One region of the Paenibacillus sp. GbtcB18 genome, then DNA from elsewhere that is predicted to be linked to it. Evidence: riboswitches for the same ligand, from Rfam matches in the RefSeq annotation. Region 1 holds a riboswitch; each other region holds the start of a gene.
What was found. A riboswitch is a leader RNA that binds a small molecule or an ion and turns the genes downstream of it on or off. The one in region 1 is predicted to bind cyclic di-AMP.
Positions count from the first base shown of each region.

Region 2: it holds a riboswitch for cyclic di-AMP, as region 1 does, so the genes downstream of both, KVT34_RS26910 (C40 family peptidase) here and KVT34_RS27290 (resuscitation-promoting factor) in region 1, are expected to answer to the same signal.
Region 3: it holds a riboswitch for cyclic di-AMP, as region 1 does, so the genes downstream of both, KVT34_RS19195 (hypothetical protein) here and KVT34_RS27290 (resuscitation-promoting factor) in region 1, are expected to answer to the same signal.

Region 1 covers NZ_JAGXJX010000014.1:45,658-50,884, forward strand. The annotation lists gene yabG (sporulation peptidase YabG) at 1-444, opposite strand, end outside; gene rsmA (16S rRNA (adenine(1518)-N(6)/adenine(1519)-N(6))-dimethyltransferase RsmA) at 507-1,427, opposite strand; gene rnmV (ribonuclease M5) at 1,476-2,021, opposite strand; gene KVT34_RS27290 (resuscitation-promoting factor) at 2,128-3,249, opposite strand; cyclic di-AMP (ydaO/yuaA leader) riboswitch at 3,534-3,728, opposite strand; gene KVT34_RS27295 (ABC transporter ATP-binding protein) at 4,017-4,760, shown strand; gene KVT34_RS27300 (ABC transporter permease) at 4,757-5,227, shown strand, end outside.
Region 2 covers NZ_JAGXJX010000013.1:80,122-85,348, reverse strand. The annotation lists gene KVT34_RS26925 (M1 family metallopeptidase) at 1-394, shown strand, start outside; gene KVT34_RS26920 (hypothetical protein) at 404-1,225, shown strand; gene KVT34_RS26915 (SurA N-terminal domain-containing protein) at 1,430-2,020, shown strand; cyclic di-AMP (ydaO/yuaA leader) riboswitch at 2,199-2,343, shown strand; gene KVT34_RS26910 (C40 family peptidase) at 2,347-2,811, shown strand; gene KVT34_RS26905 (cryptochrome/photolyase family protein) at 2,962-4,353, shown strand; gene KVT34_RS26900 (DUF1540 domain-containing protein) at 4,395-4,616, shown strand; gene KVT34_RS26895 (SRPBCC domain-containing protein) at 4,829-5,227, opposite strand, start outside.
Region 3 covers NZ_JAGXJX010000006.1:305,868-311,094, forward strand. The annotation lists gene KVT34_RS19180 (YitT family protein) at 1-321, shown strand, start outside; gene KVT34_RS19185 (YbdD/YjiX family protein) at 466-669, opposite strand; gene KVT34_RS19190 (carbon starvation CstA family protein) at 662-2,752, opposite strand; cyclic di-AMP (ydaO/yuaA leader) riboswitch at 3,015-3,207, shown strand; cyclic di-AMP (ydaO/yuaA leader) riboswitch at 3,316-3,496, shown strand; gene KVT34_RS19195 (hypothetical protein) at 3,614-4,054, shown strand; gene kdpF (K(+)-transporting ATPase subunit F) at 4,245-4,319, shown strand; gene kdpA (potassium-transporting ATPase subunit KdpA) at 4,379-5,227, shown strand, end outside.

The sequences.
Region 1 (5,227 bases):
CTGCGGCAGGAGACGCTGCAGGGTGGCAGCCATCTGAGATTCGTTCACATAGAAGCCCTCCGCGGGGATGCGAAGCTCTCCGTACAGATTCATACTTTTGCGCAGATAGTTCGGATCGCCGTCCAGATGCAGGATTTTACCCGGCATCTCGAAATATTGCGTATTCTCGGGCAGCTTATTACGCACCAGATGATCGTTGAGCTGATACAGCTCCTGACGAAACTGGCGGATGCTGCGAATTGTCTCGCCTACCCTGGGCAAATTCACTCTCGGAAAATCCGAATCGCGGGCGGCCGTTACGCGGGATAGATCGGAAATGGGAGCGTCCGCCAGCAGGCGAAAATCGACGCCCCGAAGAATCGCCCTTGTCGTATCGATCTCCTGGATTCGAAAAATGATATCGTTGCCGTAGGATTTGCGGGTCGCCAGATCGCCTTGCCTCATGAAGCCATCCCCTCCTAAGCCTATCGTATGGCAGGGGTGGGCAATTGGTGATTAGCCCGCTTCTATTTGCTGCAGGTCGGGCAGTTTCGCAGAGCTTCCGCCACGCGGCCGTACTCCTCCATGCTGAGCGTTTCGCCGCGGCGGCTCGGCTCGATGCCCGCCTTCAGCAGAAGAGCCTCCAAATCGCGTTTGTTCTCTTTGGAGAAGAACCGGGCTCCGAGGTTGTTATAGATCGTTTTGCGCCGCTGCGCAAAGCTGGCCTGTACCACCTCGAAGAAGAAGTCTTCGTCCGCTACTTCAACGGGAGGCCCTTTGCGCAGACGCAGGCGGATCACAGCCGAGTCGACGTTCGGCTGCGGAACGAAAACGGTGCGCGGAACGATCGTAACCAGTTCCGCCTCGCAATAGAACTGTACGGCGATGCTGAGGCTGCCGTACTCCTTGCCGCCCGGCTTGGCCGCCATCCGGTCCGCCACTTCCTTCTGGATCATCACGACGATGTTTTCGAGCGGAAGCTTCTCTTCGAGCAGCTTCATGATGATCGGCGTCGTGATGTAGTACGGAAGGTTGGCGACGACGCTGATTCCGGACAAGCCGGAAAATTTCTCCTCGATCAGCTGCCTCAGATCGAGCTTCAATACGTCGCCGTGAACGACCTCGGCGGTCGGATAAGGCGACAGCGTCTCCCGCAGGATGGGGAGCAGGCGCTGGTCGATCTCCACCGCCACGACGCGGCCGGCTTCCTTAGCGAGCTGCTGGGTCAGGGCGCCGATTCCGGGCCCGATCTCAAGCGCGCCCTTCTCGGGAGTAAGCTCCGCCGCGGAGATGATGTTGCGCAGAACGTTGCCGTCCGTGAGAAAGTTCTGTCCCAGACTTTTTTTGAGCACCAGATTGTGCCGGTTTAGAATGTCTTTGGTCCGTTTTGGCGTTGCCACATCTTCAGATGCAAAGGACGGGCCGCTGCCTTGTTCATTTAATTTCATAGTCATCCTCCAAGCTTCCGTCCCTAACGAAAGCTGCCTGTGCGTAAATTATTGATCCGGACGGTCCAACTGCTCTACGGCAGCTTCGAACTCTTCCCGGGAAATTTGAAAAGCGGCGCAGCGCTTGTAAAACTGCTTACCATTACAATACCCGATTCCGAGCTTTTTTCCTACTTCCAGCCGTCTGGCCGCAGCATCGGGATGAACAACGAGGCCGGCGGCGATCAGATCCTCCCATGTCAAAAGAGACACGGCGCCCTCATATTCGGTCTTTACGTTCGCCAGAGCGGACCGTATAGCGTCCGGAGTCGCGTTCTCGACTCCGATGTCGCCTCGCTTCTCCGCAAGTTCCTGGGGGAGAAAGGCGTGCTTGCAGCCGGGCACCTTGCCCGAAATGATTTTACGGATGCGCTCCCCCGCATGATCCGGATCCGTGAAGACAATGACCCCTCTTCGCTCCTGGGCCAGCCGGATGCGATCCAGAATCGCCCGGTTGATTGCCGATCCGCCGGTTTCGATCGTATCCGCTTCAACCGCCCGCTTGATGGCGGTTGTATCGTCTTTTCCTTCGACAACAATGATTTCTTTGATCATGTTCTTTATCCTCTCTTAAGCGCACAAAAAGAAGAGGGTTTCCCTCTTCTTTTCGCATACGGTTTGTTACCGGTTTGTAAATCTTCGTTACAGGTAACATGTTATCCTAATCTTGTGTCGGTTTATTCGGGCCGATGACGTAAACAGTATATCCCCGTTTCACACCGAAAGTCTTGGCATAACTCATGCTGTCGAAATAAACGTCCATTTTCTGGCCTTTAATAGCACCGCCCGTATCCTCCGCACGGCGGTATCCGATACCTTCAATGTACACCCACCAGCCTAACGGCACGACGGATGGATCTACGGCAATCGTCTGGCCTTGAACAGGCTTCGTTCCGCTGGCGGTCCGGTTGCCTACGCCCGGCTCCTGAGAAGAGTAAGCGGTCAAGGTAACGTTCTTTAATATTTTCTTCGCGTCTATGTCGGTACCTGCTTTAGTTACCTGCTTAGGCTTAACCGGTTCGGAAGCGGCTGCCACCGTAACGACCGGATTTTTTGTGCCTACAGCCACAATCTTATCCACACTGGCGTTTTTGACTGCTTGATCGATAACTTGCTCGGATACGAGTTTTCCGTTTTCGAAAATCTTCTCTTTCTTTTTAACCAATACGCCTTCCTGGCCTTCCTGTACGACCTGCTCTTTGCCTTTCAGCAGATCCTCATCGGATTTCTTGACCACACTGAATGCGATGGGCTCCGAAATTTCTTCCGTTTCTTTCTTCACCCGGACAACTTCGATAGCCGCATTGGCTGAAAGCTCCGTGTCTTTGGCCGGAGTCACTTTGTCGTGCTCTCCAAGCGTTATATTTGAATCTTGCAGAACTTGATCTACCGTTTTCGCAGTGGTATGCACAGTTTGTGTCTGCCCGTCGGCAGTTAGCTGTACGGGTGATGCATGATCGATGACAATCTTCTGACCGTCTTGAATCTTGCCGTCAAGCGGCATAGATACCTGATCGTGCTCACCGATTGTAATGGCTTGTTCATCCAGTAGGCGTTGCAGGACCCATTGTCTTGTTTCCACAACGGTTTCTCGTCCGTTTACCACCAATGATACGCTTTTACCAGCCGTACCGTATAACAACACCAAAAACATGAAAGTCAAAGCGAATGAAATGATAGCTGCAAGGATGATCATACGCAAGTTTTCATGCTTCCATCGCAATGCGAAGGACATGCTGGATGATCGCTTAACATGGGTCTCTGATTGCGAGATATTGCCCACTTCTTCGGTCCTCCTTCAAAGCCTCGCCTCTGTGATACGCATGATGATTTGGACGCGACTTAGGTTTATTTGGCGGTTCCTAACGGAACCCTTGCAATTGGCTTCTTTCCCGCCGGCTGACCGGTTGCTCTCAGTCTCTACGGGGTCTGCATCACCTCCGTTTGATGTTTACCTGTATGCGGGTCGGATACCCGTCCGATATGGAACAAAAAAAGCCATCGGAAAGAGAAAGCTTCCCGGTGGCTGTGTGTGAGCGCGACTAAACAGAATGACACGACAGTTGTTATCTCTCCCGGTACGCTTACGAGGTTAGCTGACGGATTCGGGCCGTGAGAGCTGCCCTACTCGCCGGCGGTGCTGCCTGCACCTGCCATTGAGATTCACCCCAAATTGTTTCCTGTTGTATCGGCCCAAACCTGTTCCGACCTTGACAGCGGTTCCCCCGTTTTCCTTTTACGGAAACTCAGCGTTAAAACTTGGCGTTTATTAAGTTATCATGAAAGTATATTACGCTCAAATATCCAACCTGTAAAGGGGGCATATTCCCTAAAAATAAGCAAATTTAACCAAACCAATGGCATTTATCTAATTATCTTGCAGTCGTTCTCCTTTTTTCTCCCGTTATCTCGCTTCTAGTTTTCCCCATTTCCGCTGCTCCGCTTGGGCATTGGGCTTCCAGGCATTTTTTGACTATAATAAAAGATACGGCAATCCGCCCGAAAAGGCCGAAAGCCGCAATAACCGATTGAAGAAAAGCAGGTGAAGGCATGGATCCAATTCTTCACATTTCCCGTCTCAGCGGAGGCTATTTGCCCGGAAAACCGATTCTCCGCGATCTCGAAATTACAGTCGGACAAGGTGAAATGGTCGGTCTGATCGGACTCAACGGAGCGGGAAAAAGCACGACCATCAAACACATCCTCGGACTCCTGAAGCCCCAGGAAGGCAGCGTCCGCATCCGCAGCCGGACCCTGGAGGAAGACCCGCTTGGGTATCGGTCCTCGTATTCTTTCGTACCGGAGTCTCCCGAATTGTACGACGATCTGACGATTGAAGAGCATTTGGAACTGACGGCGATGGCTTACGATATTCCGAAGGAAGCGTTCAAGGAACGTGCCGGCCGCCTGATGCGCGAGTTCCAGATGGAGCCTAAGCGCAAAAGCTTTCCGGGCCAGCTGTCCAAAGGAATGAAGCAGAAAGTCATGATCATGAATGCTTTTCTTGTCGAGCCCGCGCTTTATGTCATTGACGAGCCGTTCCTCGGCCTTGACCCGCTGGCGATGCGTTCTCTTCTCGACATTATGGCGGATTTCAAGAGCAGGGGCGCCAGCTTCCTGATCTGCTCCCACATCCTCGCCACGATTGAAAGATACTGCGACCGGTTTGTCGTCCTCCATCAGGGGCGGATTCTTGCTCAAGGCACGCTGGAGGAGTTGAGACAACAGACCGGGCTGTCCGATGCGACGCTGGACGAGCTGTTCTACGAGCTGGTGCGGAGGAATCCGGTATGAACCAAGAAGCAGCCGTTCACAGAGAGGGCACGGCCGGAGCTGTCCGTCAGCTGTGGAAGCGCAGATTCGACCATTACCGGCAGGAAACGTCCCGCTACTGGGCTTATGTCGCAAGAAGCCAGTTTTTCGGTTTTCTTTTCCTGATTTTTATCGTTTCTTCCTATTATTATGCAAAAATCCTTCAGCAGCTTCCGACATCTTTTCCTTATATCTGGATCGTTCTGCTCGTCCTCGTTCCGGCTCTCGCAGCCGGCTCTGTACGCACACTCCTGAAGAATGCGGACCGGGTGTTTCTGCTTCCGCTGGAACCCGTTATGAACGTATTCTTCCGGTCGGCTTTCCGCTACAGTTTGGGAATCCAAGCCGCACGATCCATCATTCTGATGCTGATTGCATGGCCTCTGTACAAACACTGCACGGGTACGGAAGGACAGCCCTTGTGGCTGATGGCGATTTTTGTTCTTCTA
Region 2 (5,227 bases), on a different contig from region 1:
CGACCAATATATATACGGCAGCATGATGACCGACTATGCGGTCGATAACATCCGTATCCGCCAGACGAACGAGTCGGGACAGACGTTGTACGAAAGCAGCGTGCTGGTCCGCAAGTTCGGCGGCACTGTACCTGCCGTCCCGCTCCGGTTCCATTTTGCCGACGGTTCGACGACCGAGAAGGTCTGGGACGGACAGGGCGAGCAGATCGAGTACAAGCTGACCCATAAATCGCCGGTGGATTGGGTTTCCCTGGATCCCAACTACACCATGAAGCTCGAAAACCGGCATATCAACAACTATATGAAAACCGAAGTCGACACCACGTGGAGAATCCGCTGGACCCTCGGCGTCGTCAAACTGCTGGAAACGCTGTTCGATACTGTAGCCTGGTGAGGTGATGAGATGCTCCGCTATCTACGACAAGGCTTGACGGCCGCCCTCAAGCAGCCGTTCGCCGTTTGCGTGCTGTATGTGTATCAGTTTGCCTGGGGGATTCTGCTTTATAAATGGGTCCAATCCATTATCGTCCCTCTGCTCCACCGTTATCCCGGCAGCGATCAACCCCAGAGCGCCGTTCATTTGTTCTTGGCGGAAAGCCAGTTCCGGCTTGTAAAAACGGATCTCATCCAGCCGTATCTCGAATGGCTTCTCATCCTGCTGGCCGTCCGGATGCTGATCAGTCCCATGCTGAACGCCGGCGTGCTGTACTCGCTGGAACACCGGCAGATGAATGCGGGCTACCGGTTTATGAAAGGAATCCGCGAGCTGCTGCTGCCCTTCTTCCTCTATTATCTCCTGCAAACGGTCCTGATGCTTGCGCCGCTCTACTGGCTGGCCCCCAAAGCGCTTGCTTTGTTCAACAAAGCCTACGGATTCGAGCCGCTTCTTCTGTCCGTGCTTCCCTGGGCGGCACTCTATTCCGTGTACGCCCTGCTTATTCAGCTCCTCTTCCTGTTCCTGCAGTTCGGCCGGGCCTCCGAGGATCGGCGGGGATTTCTCGCGGTGCTTCCGGTCGTGTTCCGCCAAGGCTTGCGGATCACGGGCAATGCCCTCCTGCTCGTCCTGCTCGGCTTCCTTCTTGCCGTCGCGGCGACTTATGCCTCCTATATATGGGCAGGCCTGACGGCGCTCATCATCCACCAGATCTACCCTTTGGTCCGCACCTTTGTCAAAATGTGGTCCATCGCCGCCCAGCGTGAAATCTGGGAAAGCTATCGCATCTAGAAAGGCCTCTTTCTCTGCCCGTAAGCCGGGTGGAAAGACAGACGGGTCCCATCCATCGTCTCCCTTCTTAACCGTCCTCTTCCCGGATTGTTCCGGCGCGATATCCGTCTCCCCCTGCCGTTCAACGGCCAGGGGGTTTTTAGTTTCCATTTGCGTTTTTTTCAGCTATCATGGAAAGATAGAAGATAAAAGGAGGCATTACCGATGATATCCCCACGGACAAGCACCGTCGTGGCGGCAGTAATTGGCCTTTGCGTCGCCGCCGGGTCGTTCTTTTACGGACAGTCCGACGTTAAAGCCAAAGAGGTTGTGGCGATCGGTCACGACGTCCGCATCTCCAACCAAGCATTCGACAAAATGAAAGCCGAAGTCGATTTGGCCTTTCAGATGCAGGGCGCTCAAAACAATTTGACCAACGATCAGCTTCTCGATCTGATGCTTAAGGACGAGCTCTTCGTCCGTTACGGCCAGAAGCGCGGAGTCAAAGTCAAGGAAGCCGAAGTGAAGCAGGCTATCGACCAGCAGCGCAAAGCGCTGGAAGCGGCCGGTCCCGAAGCGGCTCAGTTGAAGGAGATGCTTTACAAAAGCGCCGGCTTGACCGAGGCAACCTACTGGACCGATCCCAAAACCGTCAACCAGTACGCCAAATATCTCCTCCAGCAAAAGACGATCGAATACCTCGTCAAAAAAGGCGAACTGAAAACGCAGGAAGATCTCAACGCCCTGCAGGAAAAATTGCTCGCCGAAACGAAGCCCGGGCTGCGCGTGAAGTTTCCGGACCAGCCGAAGACTTAGATCGGCTCTAAGCTGAAAGACATGGAAAACCCGCCCTTTTTATACAAGAAGGCGGGTTTTTTGATCTACTTTTTCCCCTGAAATCCGACTAAATAACTGCTTTTGAAACTTTTTTGTAACTATTTTTAGTTTTTTGGAAGGAATTTCTGGACCTATGGCGAATACTTAGTGTCGGAACAGAAAAAGATTGCCGAATTTCTTCTTAGACAAAAGGAAGAGAACGGGGGATCCACTCTGGGTGAATTGATCTTGCAACACAGGGATCATAGGGGACCTTCTACCGAACCCTCCAGCTAACCTCGTAGGCACAGGAAGGAGCAACACAGTTGAAGAAAGTCTTGTTGTTTGTTTTGAGCTTGACCCTGTTTTTGAGTGTGGAAATCGGCAGCGCTTCCGCGAAGTCGACGCTCAGCTCCACGATTGACGGATTGGTAGGGACGCCTTACAAGTATTCGGGCACATCGACCAGCGGTTTTGATTGCTCGGGCTTCACGTCCTACGTATTCGACCGGTTCGGCATTGATCTGGCACGCACTTCAAAAGCACAGAACGGCCAAGGATCCTCGGTTGCGAAAAGCGATCTGAGACCGGGTGACCTTGTATTTTTTAACACCGACGGAAAAGGCATCTCCCATGTAGGTATTTACATCGGGAACAACAAGTTCGCCCACTCCGCCACGAACAAAGGTGTTACAAAGAGTGACTTGAGCGAATCTTACTATGCGAAACGATACGTTTCTGCACGCCGCGTTATCGGCGATGACCTTTTTAACAAGATCACTGCAGACTAGTAAGACGCACTCGTAATGGAACGCAGCATATACCCGAAAGGGAGCCCCGTAATCCAGGTTGCCGCCTGGCTTGCCGGGCTTCTTTTCATTTGCGCCGGATTTCCTGTTATTATTGAAGTTAGACGAAAAGGCAAGGAGCGTCCCTTCATTATGATCCTTTTTATCCATCGCAAAGATCTGCGGATTGACGACCTGATTGCGTTTGATTACATTCACAGCTTGGGGCGTCCAAGCCTGCATGTCCTGATTCTGGACCCTTTCCTGCTGCGCGAAGGCCGGGACAGGGAACACAGCGGAATCAACTTCCTCCGTCACGTTTCCAGGCTCATTCGCGAATACCGGAAAGCGGGCGCTCATCTGGAAGTGCTTGCCGGCGAGCCTCATGTCGTGGTCGACGGGCTACTCGCGGAGCTTCCCATCGAAGAAATCGTGGTGCATGGCGACATTACGCCCTATGCATTAGTACGCGACCGCAAACTGAAGGTTTCAGCTTCCGCGCGCGGCGTCCCGGTTACTACGCTGATCGACCACACTCTCGCCGATTTCGGGGATTTCCAGCATTTCGCGGAGCGCCGTACCCCTTACCAGGTATTTACCCCTTTTTATAAAAAATGGAACGCTTACATGCACCTTTTTTTCCGGCCGTCGTCGGCCGTCACCGTGCGCGATTTGCAGACACGGCCGCTACCGGACCGCGAAGCCTGGTCCGCCCGGTTCCCGCTTCCGTTGGACCCGGAAGCGGCAGGTACGGCGCCTGATCCCGCTCAGACTCTGAGCGATTTTCTCGAAGGAGGTCTCCGCGCTTATGAAGCGCAAAGAGACCGGTACGCCTTCGAGACGACCAGCGGGATCAGCCGCCATCTGAACACCGGCGCGCTCTCCGTGCGCCGGGCGTATGAAGCCGCTCTCGGCAGCGAGCGGCACGAAGCCTGGACGCGCCAGCTGGCGTGGCGCGACTTCTACCTGTACCAGGCCGTCTATAACCCGGACTTCTTCGTCTACGAGAAGAAATTCGATTTCTCCGGCCTGGAGGACACGCTCTTCGAGCGGTGGTGCCGGGGGCAGACCGGCATTCCGGTCGTGGATGCGGCCATGGCGGAGCTGAACGCCACGGGGCACATGCCGAACCGGCTGCGGATGGTGACGGCCATGTTCTTGACCAAGAACCTGCGGTGCCCCTTCACGCTGGGCGAACGGTATTTCCGGCGCAAGCTCGCCGATTACGACAACGTGCTCAACCGGGGCGGCTGGCTGTGGAGCGCTTCGCTCGGCTTCGACGCGTCCCCGTACTTCCGAGTCATGAACCCCGTCACCCAGTCGGAGACGCATGATCCGACGGGTATGTACATCCGGCGGTGGCTTCCCCATCTCGCTCATCTGAGCGATAAGGAGATTCATAAACCGCAGGCTGACGCGATTGTCGATCTGAAAAGCTCACGCGCCGCAGCGATCGAGATTTACAAGCACATGCTGGCGGAGGCTAAACCTGACGCCGGTGCAGGTTCGGTCGGACTTTTCCCGGACGGCTCTCCCCCTGTTTAAAGCTTCGTTCTTCGGGTAAATAGAAGTACGAGGTGATAAACATGGAAAATCCAATGGTGAAATGCAGCATTGCCAACTGCGAATACTGGGAGCAGGGCAACAACTGCAGCGCGGAAGTTATTATGATCGAAGTAAACGCTCATTCGAACAAGCCGCAACCGCAGGAGCGGGACGGTCTGCCTTACGATTCCGGACATCAGGATTCCGCCGAGGGCATCACCGACACCTGCTGTCAAACTTTCGAGGAACGTCATCATCACTAAACAATCAAACTTTTCATTAGAAAATGAAAATGCCGACAGCAGAGGAGCCGTAGAGCTCCCCTGTTGTCGGCTTACAAAATAATCCGCCGCTGGGATCAGCGGCGGATTAAAGACCGGACAGGCTTCATACTGTCCGGCTTTTTCGTGTCGAAACCGAAACGTTCCGCTTACCGCCGCAGCCATATTTCGTAGGGACTCCGCCCTTTTACCCCTTACCAGCCGAGATCCAGCTTCTTTCCGGTTTCCACGAACGTTTTGATGGCGCTCAGCAGCATCCACCAGGCGGGGTCCGCCTTTTCGTAGGAAGGATGATTTTCGACCCACTGATCGTTGATCAGAGTCAGCTTGGTGCAGCCAGCGAACGGCTCCAGCTTAATGGTTACCCGCGTTGTAATCTCCGCATGATTCGGATAGTAGGAAGGACCCGGGTGTTCAATGTAACTAAGGATACGGTTCGGCTCGTATTCCAGCACTTCTCCGTAGATATGAACGGTCTGCTCGCCGTCATTGCCGGGTCCGATGAACCGGATAGATTCACCGGGGACATAAGAAGAATCGATCACACAGTCGAAAAAGATTTTACGGGTTTTCTCCGGCGTCACGAAAACCTC
Region 3 (5,227 bases), on a different contig from region 1:
ATTGCGTATTACATTGCGATGAAAATGATTGATGTGACGATCGAAGGTCTCGATCAGTCGAAATCCGTATGGATCATCAGTGAAAAATATAAAGAAATCGGCGATGCGCTGACTCAGCGTCTGGGCCGTGGCGTGACTTACCTTCATGGGGAAGGCGCTTATACCGGCGACGACAAGAAGGTGATTTTCACCGTCATTACACGTCTGGAAGAAGCGAAGCTGAAATCCATCGTCGAAGAATGGGACGGAAACGCCTTTATCGCCGTCGGCAATATTCACGATGTGAAGGGCGGACAATTCAAGAAGAAGGATATCCACTGATCCTTGCCAAAAGCTTCTCCCCGCAAACGCGGGAACATGAAAAAACCAGCGGCCGTAATGGCCTGCTGGTTTTTTTGTGCCGCCTTGGCGTGCCGCCTTGGCGTGCCGCCTTGGCGTGCCGCCTTGGCGTGCCGCCGCAAACACCTAGCAGCAGCGGGAGATTTTCCCGTCCTTGGCGTCGTAGCGGTTGTCCTGGGCTTGCCGGAAAAACTCCGCCCGGCTCAGGACAGGCTGGTCTTTGTGGGCGCTTTTCATATGAGCCACATAGGTCTCGTAGTGGGGGACGCCCACCATCAGATGGATAAACTGATTGCGGTAGCTCCAGATGAGTTTCAGGCGCTTAAACATATTTCGTTGCCTCGGATCTGCCCTGCTCGCCGCGCGGGATATACGGGGCTTCGTAGAGATCCAGCGGTTTGTTCGAAATCGCCTTCAGCCAGACGCGGATGGCCGAGATAAACACGATCAGCACCACGATCATGAAAAATCCGCACAAGGCCGCGTCGATGTAATCGTTCATCACGATCTGCTTCATCTGTGCGGCCGTTTTGGCCGGGGCCACGATTTTGCCGCTGTCCAGCGCGTTCTGGAACTGCTTGGCGTGAGAAAGAAAGCCGATGTTCGCTTTCTCGTGGAACAGCTTCTGCCAGCCGGCGGACATGGTCACGATAAGCAGCCACGTTGTGGGCAGGAGCGTGACCCAGGCGTACGCCTTTTTGCCCATTTTGAACAAAATTGTCGTCCCCAGCACAAGCGCGATGCCGGCCAGCATCTGGTTGGCGATGCCGAAGAGCGCCCACAAGGAGTTGATGCCTCCCAGAGGGTCCACAACACCTTGGTAGAGGAAGTACCCCCAGCCTCCCACGCAGAGGGCCGTGGCGATCAGATTGCCGACCGTGGACCGGGTATCCCCCAGCGACTTGCTGGCATAACCCAGCAGATCCTGGATGAGGAAACGGCCCACGCGGGTACCTGCGTCGATCGTCGTCAAGATGAACAACGCTTCGAACAGGATGGCGAAGTGGTACCAGAACGCCATCATCGTTTTGCCGCCGATCACGCCGGACAAGATTTGCGCCATGCCGATGGCGAAGGTCGGCGCGCCGCCCGTCCGCGAGAGGATGGTACTCTCGCCGATATTCTTGGATAGCGTGGTCAACTGCTCGGGCGTGATGGTGAAGCCCCAGTTCGTGATGGTTGCCGCCGCGGTCGCCACATCGGTACCGCCCAGGGCAGCCGCAGACGAGTTGATCGCGAAGTAGGTACCGGGCGTGATGATGCAGGCGGCGATCAGCGCCATGATGGCGACGAACGATTCGACCAGCATCGCGCCGTAGCCGATCGGACGCGCGTGGGATTCGCGCTCCAGCATTTTGGGCGTCGTTCCGGAGGAGATCAGCGCATGGAAGCCCGATACGGAGCCGCAGGCGATGGTGATGAACAGGAACGGGAACAAGTTCCCGGCGAAGACGGGACCGGTTCCGTCGATGAACCGGGTCGTGGCCGGCATGGACAGATCCGGCAGAACGAAAATAATGCCGAGCGCGAGTCCGATGATCGTTCCGACTTTGAGGAACGTGCTGAGATAGTCGCGTGGCGCCAGAAGCAGCCAGACCGGCATGACCGAAGCGAAAAAGCCGTAGGCGATCATCATCAGAGCGATGGTTTCCCCGCTGAAGGAGAAAAGCGGGGCCAGAACGGCGCTCTCGGCGACGAATTTGCCCCCGATGAGGGACAGAATCAGCAGAACGACGCCGATAAGGGAAGCTTCCCCGACTCGGCCGGGCCGTATGTAGCGCATATACACGCCCATCAGGAGGGCGATCGGAATGGTGGCGGCAATCGTGAACATGCCCCACGGGCTACCGATCAGCGCTTTGACGACGACGAGCCCGAGCACGGCGAGAAGAATGATCATAATGCCCAGAATGCCGAGCATGGCGATCGTGCCGGTCACTTTGCCGATCTCGTCCTTGATCATATCGCCCAGCGATTTGCCGTTTCTGCGTGTCGAAGCGAAAAGAATGACGAAATCCTGGACGGCGCCTCCCAGAATAACGCCGAGAATAATCCACAGTGTTCCGGGCAAATAGCCCATCTGGGCGGCAAGTACGGGGCCTACGAGAGGGCCCGCGCCGGCAATGGCCGCGAAATGGTGCCCGAACAGCACCCATTTGTTCGTCGGCACATAGTCCTTGCCGTCGTTGTTTAGCTCTGCGGGTGTTTTCCGATTATCGTCGAGCACGAAAACTTTACGGGCGAGAAAACGGCTGTAGAACCGGTAGGCGACCGCATAGCAGCTCACGGCTGCGATAACGAGCCAGGCGGCATTGATCGTTTCGCCGCGATTAAGTGCGACAAGCCCAAAAGCAAACGCGCCGACAATGGAAATCACCCCCCAGAGCAAGATTGATTTCCATCCGATTTTCATAAACATGCCTCCTTACTGGTTAATATGGGAGCGTTTACAAGTAGTATAGCAGGTTTTTCCGGTGTGGGAAGAGGCTGGATGTCCAAACCATTTTCAAAAACGCGAGATTTTCGACGTATTAACAAGCTAGCGCACAAAAAGCAGAAATGTAAGCGCATTAGGGGATTTCTTTGGCTTAAATCGGTTTAAAACCAATCTCGCCATATCTTTACAAAGCACGTGCGGAGGTGTAACATTCATTCCATCAATTGAAAAAAACAGTTTCTTGCTTTCGCTGAATTCCCCAACCGGGGAAGCGGGGGAACCATCGCAGCATTGATCCGGTGTGAGAGCCGGGGCCGTGTCTGCAGGGGTGAATCCTGAAGCGCCGGAATCCATGGACCCGGCAATCAGGTAGGGCGACTCTCACCGTCCGAATCCGACAGCTAACCTCGTAAGCGCATGAGTTCGGGAGGGGTTGAAGAAGCTTGTGATCGGCATCGACCACAGGGACTTCGTTTCGCTGTGGTTTTGTTATGTTCAAAAACATCCGAAAATGAAAAATGTGCCAAACAAATGAACATGCGTTTTTATCGCTGAGTTTCCGTGTCAAGCGGAAAACGGGGGAACCAAACGAGGACTTGCAGGCCTGACGGCCCGGTCCTCATGGGGTGAATCCAGAAGCGGCATCCGTGCCGTAATGGTAGGGCGACTCTCACGCCCGAATCCGACAGCTAACCTCGTAAGCGTACCGAGAGAGGCGACTGCTATCGCGCTTCGGCTATAGTCTTTTTAGGCTGTGACCGTCAAGAAGCCGCGTGAAGAGTTCCTCTTCCGCAGGCTTCTTTTTTTGCTGCCCAAAACATGAAAGAGGGATAAAAAGTGGACGAGAGAAAGATCCAAACCTATACGTTGGTTTCCGCACCGAATGTCACCGGCGAGAACTTTATTAAACTGCTGAATATTTACCGCAGGCCCTTCGCGGCGCTTGTGAACAACCCCGCGGAAGGACAGCGGATGAAGAAGCTGGGAGTCCGGCACATCGTGGAAGTGGATACCGTGCACCACGAAGCCTGGGAAGTCCCGGGACTTCCCATCGGTGACGTCTATCTTTTCGAAGACAGCCTGCCGCTCTGCTGCCGGTATCTTCAGATGGTCCGAAGCTGGACAACCGGAACGATTTTCGTGGTCAAAACGAATGCCTCGCCGCGGCTGATTTATAAAGCGCTCGGCGCCGACCATGTGGTGCATACGAATACCCGTCAGGTCTCTTTCCTGCTTGGAGCAGCACCGGGCCAAGTGCCCGAGGAAGTTTTGCGCTAACGATTTAATTCACGGTCCGAACGATAATGAATGAACCTATGAAATGAACCTATAGATAGGAAAGAAAGGAGCCGAAACACATGACGGACCTTTATATGGTTCTGCTGTTGGCAGTCATTTATTTCATCTTTTACGGTTTTCTGACCTGGTGCGACCATGTTGTGCAAGGCTCGGAAGGCGGCCGTATATGATGATTATCGCGCTTTTTACGGCAGGGCTTTTCCTGTATCTGATATACGCGCTCATACATCCCGAAAAATTTTAGGGCGCCTTCGGGCAGCCGGTGACTGCTAGCGCGGAGTTGTTTGAGGAGGATAGGAATCCATGGAGATTGTGCAGATCGTAATCGTAATCGCGGTGCTTTGCCTGCTGGTGAAACCGCTTGGAACTTATATGTATCATGTTTTTTCGAATGAAAAAAACCGGACGGACAAATGGTTCGGCTGGCTGGAAAGACCCATTTACAAGCTTGCGGGCATCCGCAGCGAGAAGGGCATGACGTGGAAGAAGTATGCGGGCAGCCTTGTGCTGACCAACCTTGTGCTGGTGGCGGTGGGGTATCTGATCCTGCGTCTGCAGCGTGCTCTTCCTTTGAACCCGAACGGGATCGACAATATGGAAGCGACGCTGTCGTTCAATACGATCATCAGCTTTATGACGAACACCAACCTGCAGCACTACAGCGGGGAAACGGGCCTGTCCTATTTCTCACAGATGGCGGTCATTATGATGATGATGTTCACGTCCGCCGTAACGGGAATCGTGGTCGCGATTGCGTTTATCCGCGGACTGACGTCCAAAGGCAGCACCATCGGCAACTTTTTTGCGGATTTCGTAAAAGGACACACGCGCCTGCTGCTGCCGCTGGCTATCGTGGTTACGCTCGTGCTTGTCGGCCTGAAGGTGCCGCAAACGCTGGATCCGACCGTGGCCGCGAAGACGCTTGAAGGCGGGGAGCAGCAAATCGCCATCGGTCCGGTGGCGTCGCTTGTGTCCATCAAGCATCTGGGCACGAACGGCGGCGGTTTCTTCGGGGTGAACTCTTCGCACCCGTTTGAAAATCCGTCTCCGCTGACTAACGTGATTGAAATGCTGTCGATGTGGTGCATTCCGGCCTCATTGACCTATACCTTCGGGCGGTTTGCGAAGAACCGGAAGCAGGGATGGGTCATT